DNA from 2 places in the Halomonas sp. SS10-MC5 genome. Region 2 is predicted to be linked to the other one. Evidence: predicted binding sites of a transcription regulator. Region 2 holds the regulator's gene; the other holds the start of a gene.
What was found. Region 2 encodes FliA, which starts transcription of late flagellar genes. Its sites were predicted from a motif close to CTAAAGTTNNNNNNNNNNCNGCCGATA; they were not measured.

Region 1: the regulator FliA is predicted to act here: its motif matches at 2,008-2,034, upstream of flgM (flagellar biosynthesis anti-sigma factor FlgM).

The regions. Positions count from the first base shown of each region.
Region 1 covers NZ_CP065435.1:2,741,116-2,747,252, forward strand. The annotation lists gene flgD (flagellar hook assembly protein FlgD) at 1-201, opposite strand, end outside; gene flgC (flagellar basal body rod protein FlgC) at 207-614, opposite strand; gene flgB (flagellar basal body rod protein FlgB) at 649-1,062, opposite strand; gene flgA (flagellar basal body P-ring formation chaperone FlgA) at 1,243-1,932, shown strand; gene flgM (flagellar biosynthesis anti-sigma factor FlgM) at 2,069-2,350, shown strand; gene I4484_RS12755 (flagella synthesis protein FlgN) at 2,347-2,796, shown strand; gene I4484_RS12760 (diguanylate cyclase) at 2,943-4,940, opposite strand; gene I4484_RS12765 (bifunctional diguanylate cyclase/phosphodiesterase) at 5,225-6,137, shown strand, end outside.
Region 2 covers NZ_CP065435.1:2,618,161-2,624,297, forward strand. The annotation lists gene I4484_RS12220 (motility protein A) at 1-597, opposite strand, end outside; gene I4484_RS12225 (EAL domain-containing protein) at 909-1,682, shown strand; gene I4484_RS12230 (EAL and HDOD domain-containing protein) at 1,766-2,968, shown strand; gene I4484_RS12235 (RNA polymerase sigma factor FliA) at 2,965-3,669, opposite strand; gene I4484_RS12240 (flagellar protein FlhE) at 3,726-4,145, opposite strand; gene I4484_RS12245 (hypothetical protein) at 4,142-4,732, opposite strand; gene flhF (flagellar biosynthesis protein FlhF) at 4,733-6,137, opposite strand, start outside.

The sequences.
Region 1 (6,137 bases), 120 kb from region 2:
GCCGCTGACGGTGTTGATCTGCGCCAGCTGACTGGTCATCTCGTGGTTGTCCATCGGCTTGAGCGGATCCTGGTGCTGCATCTGGGCAATCAGCAGGGTCATGAAATTGTTGCGCAGGTCGGCAGACTGGCTGGCATCGCGGGCGGCCGGGCCGCCCTGGTTCATGCGCGTGACGACATTGGCATCAATGGTGTTCGACATGGCGATCAGCCCTCGCCCAGCGTGAGTGTCTTGAGCATCATCTGCTTGCTGGTGTTCATGACCTCGACGTTGGCCTGATAGGAGCGCGACGCCGAGATCATGTTGACCATTTCGTGCACCGGCTCGACGTTGGGCATCGACACGTAGCCCTCCTCATTGGCCAGCGGGTGCTCGGGGCGGTATTCCAGGCGCAGCGGCGCGGGGTCCTCGACGATGTCACGCACCCCGACGCCACCGATGCCCCGCCCGCCCTGCAGACGTGACTCGAACATGACCTGCTTGGCACGGTAGGCCTCGCCGTCCGGCCCGGCCACGCTGTCGGCGTTGGCCAGGTTGCTGGCGGTGACGTTCATGCGCTGCGACTGGGCGCTCATGGCCGAGCCGGCGATATCGAACACGGAAAACATCGACATGGTTATATCTCACTCCTCTGTCAGTTCCGGCCTGTCATTCCGGCTGCATGGCGTTCTTCAGCCCCTGGATGCGGCTGTTCATGAAGGTCAGCGCCGCCTGGTAGCGCACCGCATTGTCGGCGAACTGGGTACGCTCGCGGTCCATGTCCACGGTATTGCCATCCAGGCTCGGCTGGTCCGGAATGCGATAGAGCAGCTCATGCCGGGGCGTCGCCATGGCCTGCCCCGCCAGGTGCCGCTCGGAAGTGCGCGCCAGCGATAACCCGCCGCCTGACGACCGCCCGTGCTCGACCGCCCTCTTCAGCTCGCTGGCGAAGTCGATGTCGCGCGCCTTGTAGTTGGGCGTATCGGCGTTGGCGATATTGCTCGCCAGCACCTGGTGGCGCTGCTGGCGCAGGCCCAGCGCCTGCTGGTGGTAATTAAAGGCGGCCTCGAGCTGGTCGATCATGCCGGCACTCCCGTGCAAACCCAGTGGATGACATGCGGAACTTCTTGAGGTTGAAGAATAGCGATGCCGCTGTCATGTCAATGGCAGGAACAGGCCGGTTTTCCTCGTTCATTTCCGCTGTTTCAGTCCGTCGCCTGTCGCTAGAATCTGGCCATCACCCCTGCTGGACGACCTTGCCCGATGCGTCTGATCCGCCTCGCCCTGCTGCTGCCGCTGACGCTGGCCCTCCTGCCGCTGCCTGCGGCGGCCACGGCTGACGACACCGAACTGCTGCAAGCCGTGCATGCGTTCCTGCACGAGCAGGCAAGCACCCTAGGCGACGAACTGATCATCGAGCTGCGTCTGCCATCAGCGAGGCTGCCGGCCTGCGAATCCCCCGAGCCCTTTCTTGCCCGTCCGGGCGACGTTCCCCTCGGGCGCGTTTCCGTGGGCGTACGCTGTGGCAGTGACGGCCGGCAGGTGCGCTACCTGCAGGCCGACATCGGCGCGCTGGGGGAGTATCCGGTTCTCACCGCTCCGCTGGCGGCAGGCGAGACCGTCCGTCGCGAACACTTGGCCATGCAGTCAGGCAACCTCGCCGAGCTGCCGAACCGAACCTTGCTCGATATTGACGAGATCGTCGGCCAGGTGGCGACCCGCCCGCTCAGCCCGGAGCAGCCCCTGCAGGCTCATCAGTTCCGCAGCCTGCCGCTGGTGGAGAGAAACCAGCGCGTCGTGGTCGAGGCCAGGGGCGCGGCGTTTCGCGTCACCCGCGAAGGTCAGGCGCTGGAGCCGGGAGCCATGGGCGACCGGGTCAGGGTTCGCTTCGACAGCCGTGAAGTCGTGACCGCCGAGGTGGTCGGCGAGGGCACCCTTGTCGTAGACTTCTGACATTGCCACGCTGGCGAACCACACCGGACGAGGCAGGCGCAACGCCGTCTCGAAAACCTGCATCGAAGATCGGGCCTAAAGTTAATCCGCGCGCCGCCGATAACAGCTGAAAGCATCCGGTCATGAGGCCAATATCGTGAAGATCAACAGCCAGAACCCCCTGACTCGCCCGACGCAGACGACGCCGCGCGAGGAGACGCAGCCGGTCAAGGGCGCCACCTCGGCCAAGCAGCAGGAACCCGGTCCGTCGGCCGCCACCCACCTCAGCCAGAAGGCCGCCGACACCTCGCGCGACGTCGACATGGCGCGGGTCGAGGAGATTCGCGAAGCCATTCGCGAGGGGCGACTGGAAGTCCGTGCCGAGCGCATTGCCGATGCCCTGATCGAATCCCTGGCAGCGGAGCGCCGCGGGGAATGAGCCTGGCGAAGCTTCTTCAAGAGCAGCAGCAGCGCCTGAATGGCGTGATCGACCTGCTCCGGCACGAGCGCACCGTGCTGGCCGGCGCGCACATCGATGGCCATCTGCTCGGCGAGATCGCCGGGCTCAAGCAGTCGCTGCTGACCAAGCTGGAAACCAGCGAGACGCTGCGCCAGGGCGTGCAGCAGCGCCTGGGCTATGCCAGAGGAGCGCAAGGTGCGCGACAGGCAGCGGCCGACGCTGGCTGTGAGCACGCCTGGCTCCATACCCTGGAGCTGACCCGCGAGGCCCAGCGCCTCAATGCACTCAACGGCAAGCTGGTGGAGCTGCGCATGGAGCAGAACACCCGCCTGCTGGCGTTCATCCACCAAGCCGCCGAGAAGACCGTCTATCGCGCCAGCGGGCGCGTTGCCGCCCAATCGGGACGCATCAACGCCTCGGTCTAGGCACGGATTCGCCAGCCGCTTCCTCCCCTCGACTCGACAGTCGTCACAAGACCTCCTGCCACGACGCCTGACACCTCCTGCCACGACGCCTGACTCTGACGGCCCTCTGCGCTACACGCCCCACCGCTGCGGACGTGCCCGTGCCGCTACCACAGGCTGTTGATCAAATCGTCGTCGCAGGTCGTGATCACCACGGTATTACGCCCCTCCGCCTTGGCCTTGTAGCTCGCCTCGTCGGCACGCGCGAGCACGGTCTCGGCGGCTTCATCCCCCTCCTGCAGCGCCGTTACCCCCATGCTGAGAGTGATGCTGTACGTCTTGGCCTCGTTGGTTACGGTGACTTCGGACACGGCGCGGCGTAAGGACTCCGCGATCTCCCCTGCCTGCTTGAGCGTACAGCTGGGCAACAGGACGGCAAATTCGTCCCCACCCTGGCGGGCGACGTGATCGCTGCGGCGAACCTCCCAGGCCACTACCTGGGCAACCCGGCGCAGCATCTCGTCACCCAGGGCGTGTCCGCCCTCGTCATTGATCGGCTTGAAGTGATCGAGATCGAACAGGATCAGCACCGAGGGAGTGCCCGTCTTGGCATACTCCGCCAGCGCCTCCTCGAGACGCCGCTCGAAGCCACGCCGATTGAGCAGGCCAGTCAGGGGGTCGTGTTCGGCCTCCCAGCGCTGCAGCGCCTCCTGCTGCCGACGCTCGGTGATGTCCTTGACCATGCCCACGAAGCCCAGCGCCTGCTCATTGCCCAGCACTTGGCTGGCATGCACCTCGACCCACAGCGTGGCCCCGTTGGGGTGGAGGAAGCGAAGCTGACGCACGAAGTCGCTACCGGTCGCCAGGGTGTGACGCCACATGTCCTCGGCTCCCTGCTTGTCGGCCGGATGAATGCGCTCCCACCAATCTTTGAATCCATGAGAAGCTTCCAATCCGAGGAGTTCGAGCAGTGCCGGATTCAGGTAGTTGAGGCGGCCGTTCAGATCCGCCACGAACATGCCGATGGGCGTCGAACCGAGAACGGCGTCGAGGAACGCCTGGCGATCGCGCAGGTGCTCGAGCGCCGCCAGCCGCTCATGCTCGAGCCGGTTGAAGCTGCTGGCCACCTGACGCAGCTCATGCATATTGGTGGAGAGTTCCAGATAGCGCCTCTCTCCCGCCCCGACCTGGGCGATCTGCCGCTCGAGCCGGTGCAGGGGACGCAGCAGCCGCCTCACCAGCAGACGCATGGTGACCAGCATGACGACCGCCAGCACCAGCCAGGCCCACCAGAGCCGCCCCAGGAAGTCACCCAGAGGTTGCCGAACCTGGGCCTGAGGCACCGCCACCTTGACGACCCAGCCGGCCGGCCAGATCTGACGATACGACATGAGGGTCGGCGCCCCCCCGCTGTCCCGGGCAACCGTCTCGCCCTGCCAGCCATCCAGCGCCAGCTGTCGCGCCGGCGCATCGGCGAGATCCTCCTCGTGGGCCAGCGATGGCTGCCGACGCGGATGAAAGAGCCGTTCTCCGCTGACGGCGAATACCGACACGTAGCCATCCTCGCCCAGGCGAATCGTCTCCAGGCGGCGAAACAGCCCCCCTCGGGCGAGGTTGATCATGCCCCCGACGACACCGGCGAAATGCCCTTGCTCATCGAAGCGCGGCACCAGCATGAGCACCAGCGACTCCCCGCTTGCCCTGCCGGTGAAGGGGCGGCTGACGTAGGGCCACGGCGAGTGCCGGACCATGCGGAAATATTCGGTGTCGGCGGTTTCCAGTCCCACACGACCTGGTACGATGGGCCAATCGGCGACCACGCGGCCTTCGGCATCGGTGACCATCAGCCCTTCGAACCACTCCATTAGCACTTGGCTGTTCGCCAACCGGGACGAAAGCTCGTCGGCCTCGACTTCGCGCAGGCTACGCTCGAGCCGCTTGAGCGCACCCAGCCGGCGCTCGACCTGTCGGGTCAGGTCGTCGGCGATCAGCCGCGATTCATAGCGCAGATGCGACAGGTTGGCCTCATCGACGAGCCCCTTGCCGAACTGCCAGGCCAATACCAGAACGATGCCGACGATGACCAGCCAGGTCATGGCCAGTCCGGCAAGGAGGCGCCCCTGCAGCGAGCAGATCGAGCGGGCCAGGGACGCGATAGATGCCATCACGTGCAATGAAATCTCCTGGATGGAGGGAAATAGGGCCTGTCGGCTTCGGCTTGACAGAGTGTGCCGCCTGTTCCTGGCAGCCCCGCACGGAGGCAGGAGAAGCTAACCTTGTTATCGGCACGCCCTAAGCGAACTTGAGCCCTGTAGACGCATCAAAGCATGTTACCCAACATGACGAACGCGCTCCTCAACGCAAGGAGGCTGCCTCGCTCAAGTCCTGGCGAGACAGGACGATATAGAACCTAGATCGAACCGAATTTCACTTTACCGAAGCCGTTCCGATGACCGAAAAAGGTAACCGCCCCCCGGGCAAGCAGCTGCACGTCCTTGCCCAGCATCCGGCTCGGCTGGTGCAACACGCCTTCGAGCAGAGCCAGACCGGCCTGGTCATCACCGATGGCGATGGCAACATTTTGCTGGTCAATGACGCCTTCTGTCGCATCGCCGGCGTCGACAGCGCTGAAACGCGCGGCTGGCCGATCGAGCACTTTTACCTTTCCCGGCGCATACCTTCGCATCTGCCGGTTACCGCTGAGACCCCTCCGAACGTGACACACTCCTGGCAGCAGGAGGTGCTCTGTCGCCGAGCCGATGGGGAATCGCTGCCGGTCCTGATGACGGTCGACGCCATTCTCGACGCACACCAGCAGCCGCGCCATTTCCTGCACACCTTCGTCCAGCTCACCAGCGCCAATGGCGAATGGCTCGACGATCGCCACTGGATACATATCGACCCCATCACCGGCCTGCCCAACTGGCTGCTGCTGCGTGATCGCCTGGGCCACGCCCTGGCCCAGGCCGAACGCGCCGACACCACCCTGGCGCTGCTGTTCATCGATATCGATCGGTTCAAGGCCATCAACGACTCGCTAGGCCATACCGAGGGCGATCGCATGCTGGGCGAGCTGGCCCAGCGCCTGCAGCGCGAGGTGCGCAGCAGGGATACCCTGGCGAGGCTCGGCAGCGACCAGTTCGTGGTGCTGCTGGAAAAGGACGGCACTCCCGAATCGGCACAGCTGGTCGCAGAGCGCCTGCAGGAGGCGCTGGAGCCGCCATTCACCTCCGGCGATCGTTACCTGCTGATGACGGCGTCGATCGGCATCGCCCTCTACCCCACCGATGCGCAGGACGTCGAAACGCTGCTCACGGCGGCTCGCGGAGCCATGTTCACGGCCCGCAAGAAAGGGCCGGGGC
Region 2 (6,137 bases):
GTTGGCCAGCAGGATGCCATAGAAGGTCGTGAGCAACGCCACCGCCATGCGCGGGCCGATGACGTGCAGGTCGCCCGACTCCATCACCTCGAGCATATTGACCAGCCCGACCAGGGTGCCGATCATGCCGAAGGCCGGGGCATAGGTGGCCATGGTGCGGAAGATCTGCGCTTCGGCATGCTCGCGCGCCTTGAGCCGGGCGATGCGCCAGCGCAGCAGGTCGAAGATCTCCTCCTCCTTGGTATTGGCGATGACCAGCTGGATGCCGGTGCGCAGGAAAGGATTGCGCGCTTTCTCCAGTGCCGCCTCGACGGCCCGCACGTCGCCCTTGAACCACAGCCGCGAGATGTCCACCAGTTCCTTGATGTCGTCGCGCATGTAGGTGTTCTCCCGGCGGAACACCAGGCCCACCAGGCGCACTACCCGCAGGACTTCCCTCAGCGGATAGCTGATGAAGGTGGCCGCCATGGTCCCGGCCAGCACGATGGCCAGGCCCGGCAGGTTGATGAAGCTCTGCGGCGACTCGGCGGTAAAGAACAGCACGCTGACCAGCAGCACGATGCTGGCGAACATGCCGATGATGGTTGAAGGGTTCATGCAAGCTCCTGAAAAGACGGGGCATCGAGCCTAGTGAAAAATATCGGCCATGGGCGTGGCCACTTTAGCCACGAAGGGGAAAGGCCGGCACCGGGTTGACCCAGGTCAAACTTTTCGCCTCCTGCTAAAGTTTCGGCAATCGCGGCCGATACGATAGCCATGAGATCCTTGTCGGCACCAGGCCCTTCGGTCGGGCCTGCCGAGGGCGGCACAGGGGGTTGGCCCTCGCCTGGCCAACGAGCGATTCCGGCGGCGGCCAGGACGCCTCCGTGAGCATCCCGTTGGCCAACCGCGACCAGACAGGAGTAGCCATGCAACGATGCGCCGAGAGGGACGGATGCTGCGAACGCTGTGAGGGGCCGCTGCCGTTCGCTTTTACCATGGCCTTCCAACCCATCGTCGACCTTGCCTCGGCCAGCATCACCACCTACGAGGCGCTGGTGAGAGGGCCGGCTGGCGAATCGGCGGCCAGCATCCTGGACCAGGTCACGCCTCGGCTGCTGTATCGCTTCGACCAGGCATGCCGAATCCGCGCCATCCAGCTCGCCAGCCGTCTCGGCATGCGCGAGAGCCTGTCGATCAACTTCCTGCCCAACGCGGTCTACGAGCCCACGGCCTGCATCCAGGCGACGCTGGCGATTTCCGAACAGGTCGGCTGGCCGGCCGAGCGGCTGGTCTTCGAGGTCACAGAGATCGAAAGGGTGCAGGGCCAGCATTTGCGCAACATCATCGAGGCCTATCGCAACATGGGCTTCAAGACCGCGCTGGATGACTTCGGCAACGGCTTCGCCAACCTCGACCTGCTGGTGGAACTCGAGCCCGACCGGCTCAAGATCGACCGCGCGCTGGTGATGCACTGCGACAGCGATACGCGCCGCCAGGCCATCCTGCGTGCCGTCGTCACGCTGGCGCGGGAACTGGATGTCGACCTGGTGGCTGAAGGCGTGGAGACCCGTGCCGAGGCCTTGTGGCTTGCACGAGGCGGCATTACCCAGCAGCAAGGCTTCTTCTATGCCCGCCCCGGCCTCGAGGCATTGACCCACGGCCTCGAGCCGACGCTCGCGACGTTGCAACGGGCCATCTAGGGTAAGCGGTTCGAACACGTTCATGTCAGCCTGAAACTTGAGAAATTTCCGAGTGCATCGCACTCAGCACGGAGCCAAGCAGCATGCCTGAGCCAAGGGACCCCGATCCTTTCACCGTCGCGCTTCAGCCAATTCACGATGCCAGCCATCATCACGTCGCGGATCGCCTGGTCTACACCCGGCACACCGACAGCGAAACCGAGGACGTCATGGCCGCCACCGCCAGGGCGCTGGCCAGCGCCGTCTATGAACTTGGCGATGGCGGCCTGCTGGGCGACAGGACACTGTTCGTCGACCTGCCGCTGGAGTGGCTCGAGCGCCCCGAACTGCTGCCTACGCCGGCCCCGCGCCTGGCGCTGGGCATGGCCGGGGCGCACACGGTCACCGCCGAACTGCTCGCACGCCTGGACGATATCCGCGAACGCGGCTACCGGGTCATCGTATCGTCCCGCCTGCTGAAGCAGGACCCCGAGGCCATGCTCGACCGCTGCGACATCATCGCGCTCACCTCGCCGCGGGACCTCGACGATGCGACCCTGGAGCGGCTCCCGGGGCGCAACGTCAAGCTGCTGGTCGAGAACCTCGACAGCCGCGAAGAGCTGGAGCGCTACCAGGCGATGGGCTGCGATTACTATCACGGCCACTACCTCGCCAAACCCAGCTTCATCGCCTCGGCTCCGCGGGGCCGCCATGGCAACCGTGCCGCCCAGATCCGCCTGATTCGTGCCCTCTACGAGGACAACCAGGACCTCAACCGCCTCCACGAACTGGTCGTGCAGGTACCCCACCTGCACGTGGCCATCCTGCGCCGGGCCAACTCGAGCTATTTCCACCGCGGCGGCAAGGAGGTCGACCTGCATCGCGCGGTCCAGCTCCTGGGGCTCATCGAGCTTCGCCGGTTGATCCTGACGCTGACGCTCGCCAGCCTGCAGCCCACGTCGCGCATCGTGTTGCGCATGGCGCTGATCCGCGCCTTCATGTGCCGCAACCTGGCGGCCCCCTTCCCCACCCTCGACTCCGAGGATGCCTTCACCACCGGCCTGTTCTCGATGATGGATGCCCTGCTGGAGGAGGACCGCAACACCCTGCTCGAACACCTGCCGCTCGGGCAGCCGATCATCGAGGCCCTCAAGCACCGGAGCGGCCCCCTCGGTGCCGTGCTGACCCTGTGCGAGAATCACGAGCGCCAGATCGAGGAAGCCATCGATGACGTGCCCGCCGACCAGCTTCATGCCTGCTACATGAATGCGCTGGAGAGCACCAAGGCGCTGATGGAAAACCTTTAATCGTGTTCTGCCAGGCGCGCCCGCAGACGGCTCACCGCCTGGCTGTGCAACTGGCAGACCCGAGATTCGGTCACGCCCAGCACGACGCCGATCTCCTTGAGGTTGAGCTCCTCCTGGTAGTACAGCGCCATCAGCAGCTTTTCGCGCTCGGGAAGCGCCTCGATGCCCTCGGCGAGTTGCCGGCGCTTCTCCTCGTCGATGAGCATGCGGTAGGGCGTGTCGATCGAGGCGTCCTCGATCCCGGGCTCGACCCCTTCGGCCATCAGCGCCTCGAAGGGAAGCAGGTGCCCGCTGTTGGTATCGCTGAGCAGTTGGCGATACTCCTCCAGCCCCATGTCGAGTTCACCGGCGATCTCGGTCTCCTCGGCGGGGCGTCCCAGCGACTGCTCCAGACGCCGCACCGCCTCGTCGACCGCCCGGGCGTTGCGCCTGACGCTGCGTGGCAGCCAGTCCCGGCTGCGCAGCTCATCGAGCATGGCGCCGCGAATGCGCTGGCTGGCGAAGGTGGCAAAGCTGGCCCCCTGGCTCGCATCGAAGCGGCCCATGGCCTCGAGCAGCCCCACCGTACCGGCCTGAATCAGGTCGTCGAGTTCGATGCTCGACGGTAGCCGAACCTGCATGGAAAGCGCCTGGCGCCTCACCAGCGGCAGGTACTCATCCAGCAGGTCCGCCTGTTCGATCTTGCCTCGTGCTGTGTACATGCGCTTGCTCTCACGGCTGACGATTCCCACGAGCGTCGACTCGCACGCTCGACGGGTCAGGGGCGTGGCAGATGCTCATGGTTGACGATCACCTGCAGCCCCTGCAGGGTCGCGGCACGCTGCCGGCGATCCTGAAGGGAAAACTGAAAATAGAGTGGCGTATCCGCCGGCAGGCCCGCCAGGCCGTCGGTCTGTCCCCGTGGCCCCGGTAGACGCAGGCAGCTGCCCGGATGGCACAGCCAGGCATTCACCGCGATGCCGACCGGCGGCTGGTAGTGCCAGCCGACCCGCCCCATCACCTGGCCACTGGCCAGCTCCGGCGAGGGCGGCAGCAAGGCAGCGGAAGCCATCGGACGGTCGGCCGTGGCCACCAGCAGCGAGGGGGCGGAGGCGACCCAGCTGCCGCTGGCCTGCGCACCCCCCAGCCAGCCACCGAGCGCGATGGCCGCGAGCCAGTGACTCGCTCGAGGTATCATCGCGCCAATACCAGCAGTTCGATGTCGAAATAAGCCTCTGCCACATACTGCAGATTGGCCAATAGGCCCTGTCGCCCCACCCCGGGCGGATGCACGGCGAGCAGCCGCCGAGGCCCGCCCTGCTCGGCTATCTGCTTGAGCAGACGGTAGCCACGGCGAAATGCCTCGAGATCGTCATCCACCCACAGCGCCCAGTGCGACTGCTGGGTCGCCAGCACGGGCAGGTGTGGGCTGCTGATGGGCAGCGCCACGATGCGCCAGGCGCGGGGGTCACCCACCCATCGCCGCCCCTCGCGGGCCCAACTTTCCAGCAGCTCGGTCACCCTGGCAGTGTGCCGCTCGGCGGTCCCCGGCAGGCCCAGCACCATCAGCGTCACCCCCTGGGCGCTGGCGGCCGGGCGTGACGGCGCGGTGGCGGCACGCCCGGGGGCTGGCTTGGCCGCCGCACGGGCCATGGCCGGCGGCGGTGTCGCGCCGCCGTCGCCCCTGGCCGCCAACTCGACCAGCATCTCGGCCACATGTGCCGGGCACTGCTGCGACTCACCGTTCGCCCACTGGCGCAGCCCTGCGGCCTGGTCCCATCCCATCTAGCCTGTCTCCCTTTCACCGAGACCCAGGTGGCGAATGGCATCGCGCACCAGGAAAAGTTGTACCAACGACTCGAGCAGCGCAACGTCACGGCGACGACGGCGCCCCCCGCCGAGCCCCAGCAGCTCCGCCCGCAGGTCCATCGCCGATTCGTCCTCGGCAAGGTCCAGGTGGGCGGCCACCGTCGCCAGGCCGCTGGCCATCAGCAGGCGCAGGTCGGCACGCAGTTCCCCGAGTTCGGCCGGGTCCAGCCGCTGCCAGGCGCGGCGGGTGAGCTGCGGCAGTACGTCGCCCTGCAGCAGCGCAAGCAACAGCGGCTCGGGCTCGCGCCCCAACCGCGCCGGCGCCAGCCAATAGCGCTTGCCAAGCACCTTGCCGCTCTCCTCGTCGCGAACCTCACCGAACCAGACCCGCGCTTCCAGCAGCTCCCGGTCGCGCCGATTGCCCTTGAACGCGACGTCGGCGGCCAGCGCGGCGAGGACGAGGCGGCCTGGCGCGCCGCGGAAGCGGCAGCGCACGTCACCCACGGCCTCGCCTACGCCATCCAGCGACACCAGGCTTCGCCGCTCACCGGCGTATACGACGCGCTGGCTGCCGCGTGCCTGGCTGCACCAGCTCAAAGCCTGGCGTTCCAGCCACTCACCCGCCTCTGCATCGGGCAGGCCATTCAACAGATGCACACCGATTCCATGCCGAGCTCCCGCCGTCTCGAGGCGCGCCTGCTGACCCGCCACCTGACGGTGCTGCAGCAGCGGCAGCGCCAGCCAGGTACCTTCGGGGCTGAGCGCCACGTCCGGCATCGACCAGCTCTCGCCCGGTACGCGACGACGTTCGCTCCACAGCATCCCCAACGCCTCGCCGGCACCAGGGTAATCCTGCAACAGCCGATCCAGACGCTGCTGCTGGACGGCGAACGGCAAGCCCAGCAGGTTCCACACCTCCTCGAGGCGTTCGAAGCCAGGCAGGCGCTGGCGCAACAGCTGCAACACGGCGGCCAGGCGGCGCCCCTGCCCCAGCAGGCTGCCCGAGCTTCGCACGGCCGGTTCCGGGGCCAGACGCGTCACCGTGCCCGGCGTCGACGGGCGGTCGGCGAGTGCCTGGTCGATCAAGGCCTCCGGCTGGGCGAGTGCCATGTCTTCCGGTACCCGCTGGCCATGCGAGACGAACAGCAGGCGCAGACCATGACGCATGACGATGTCGAGCACGGGCGCCAGCCGCCCGGCCTCATCCTGCTTGGTGACGATGCAGTCACGCAGCTCGCCGCCGGCCGCCTGGGCCGCCTGCCGGTAGCGCACCACCACCTCCTCGAGGGTCTCGGGCTGGCTGGCGGCGTTGAGCAGCAGTACCAGGCGCACCGGCGAGTCGCCACCGTGCAGGTGGCTGACCTGCTCGATGACCCGATGG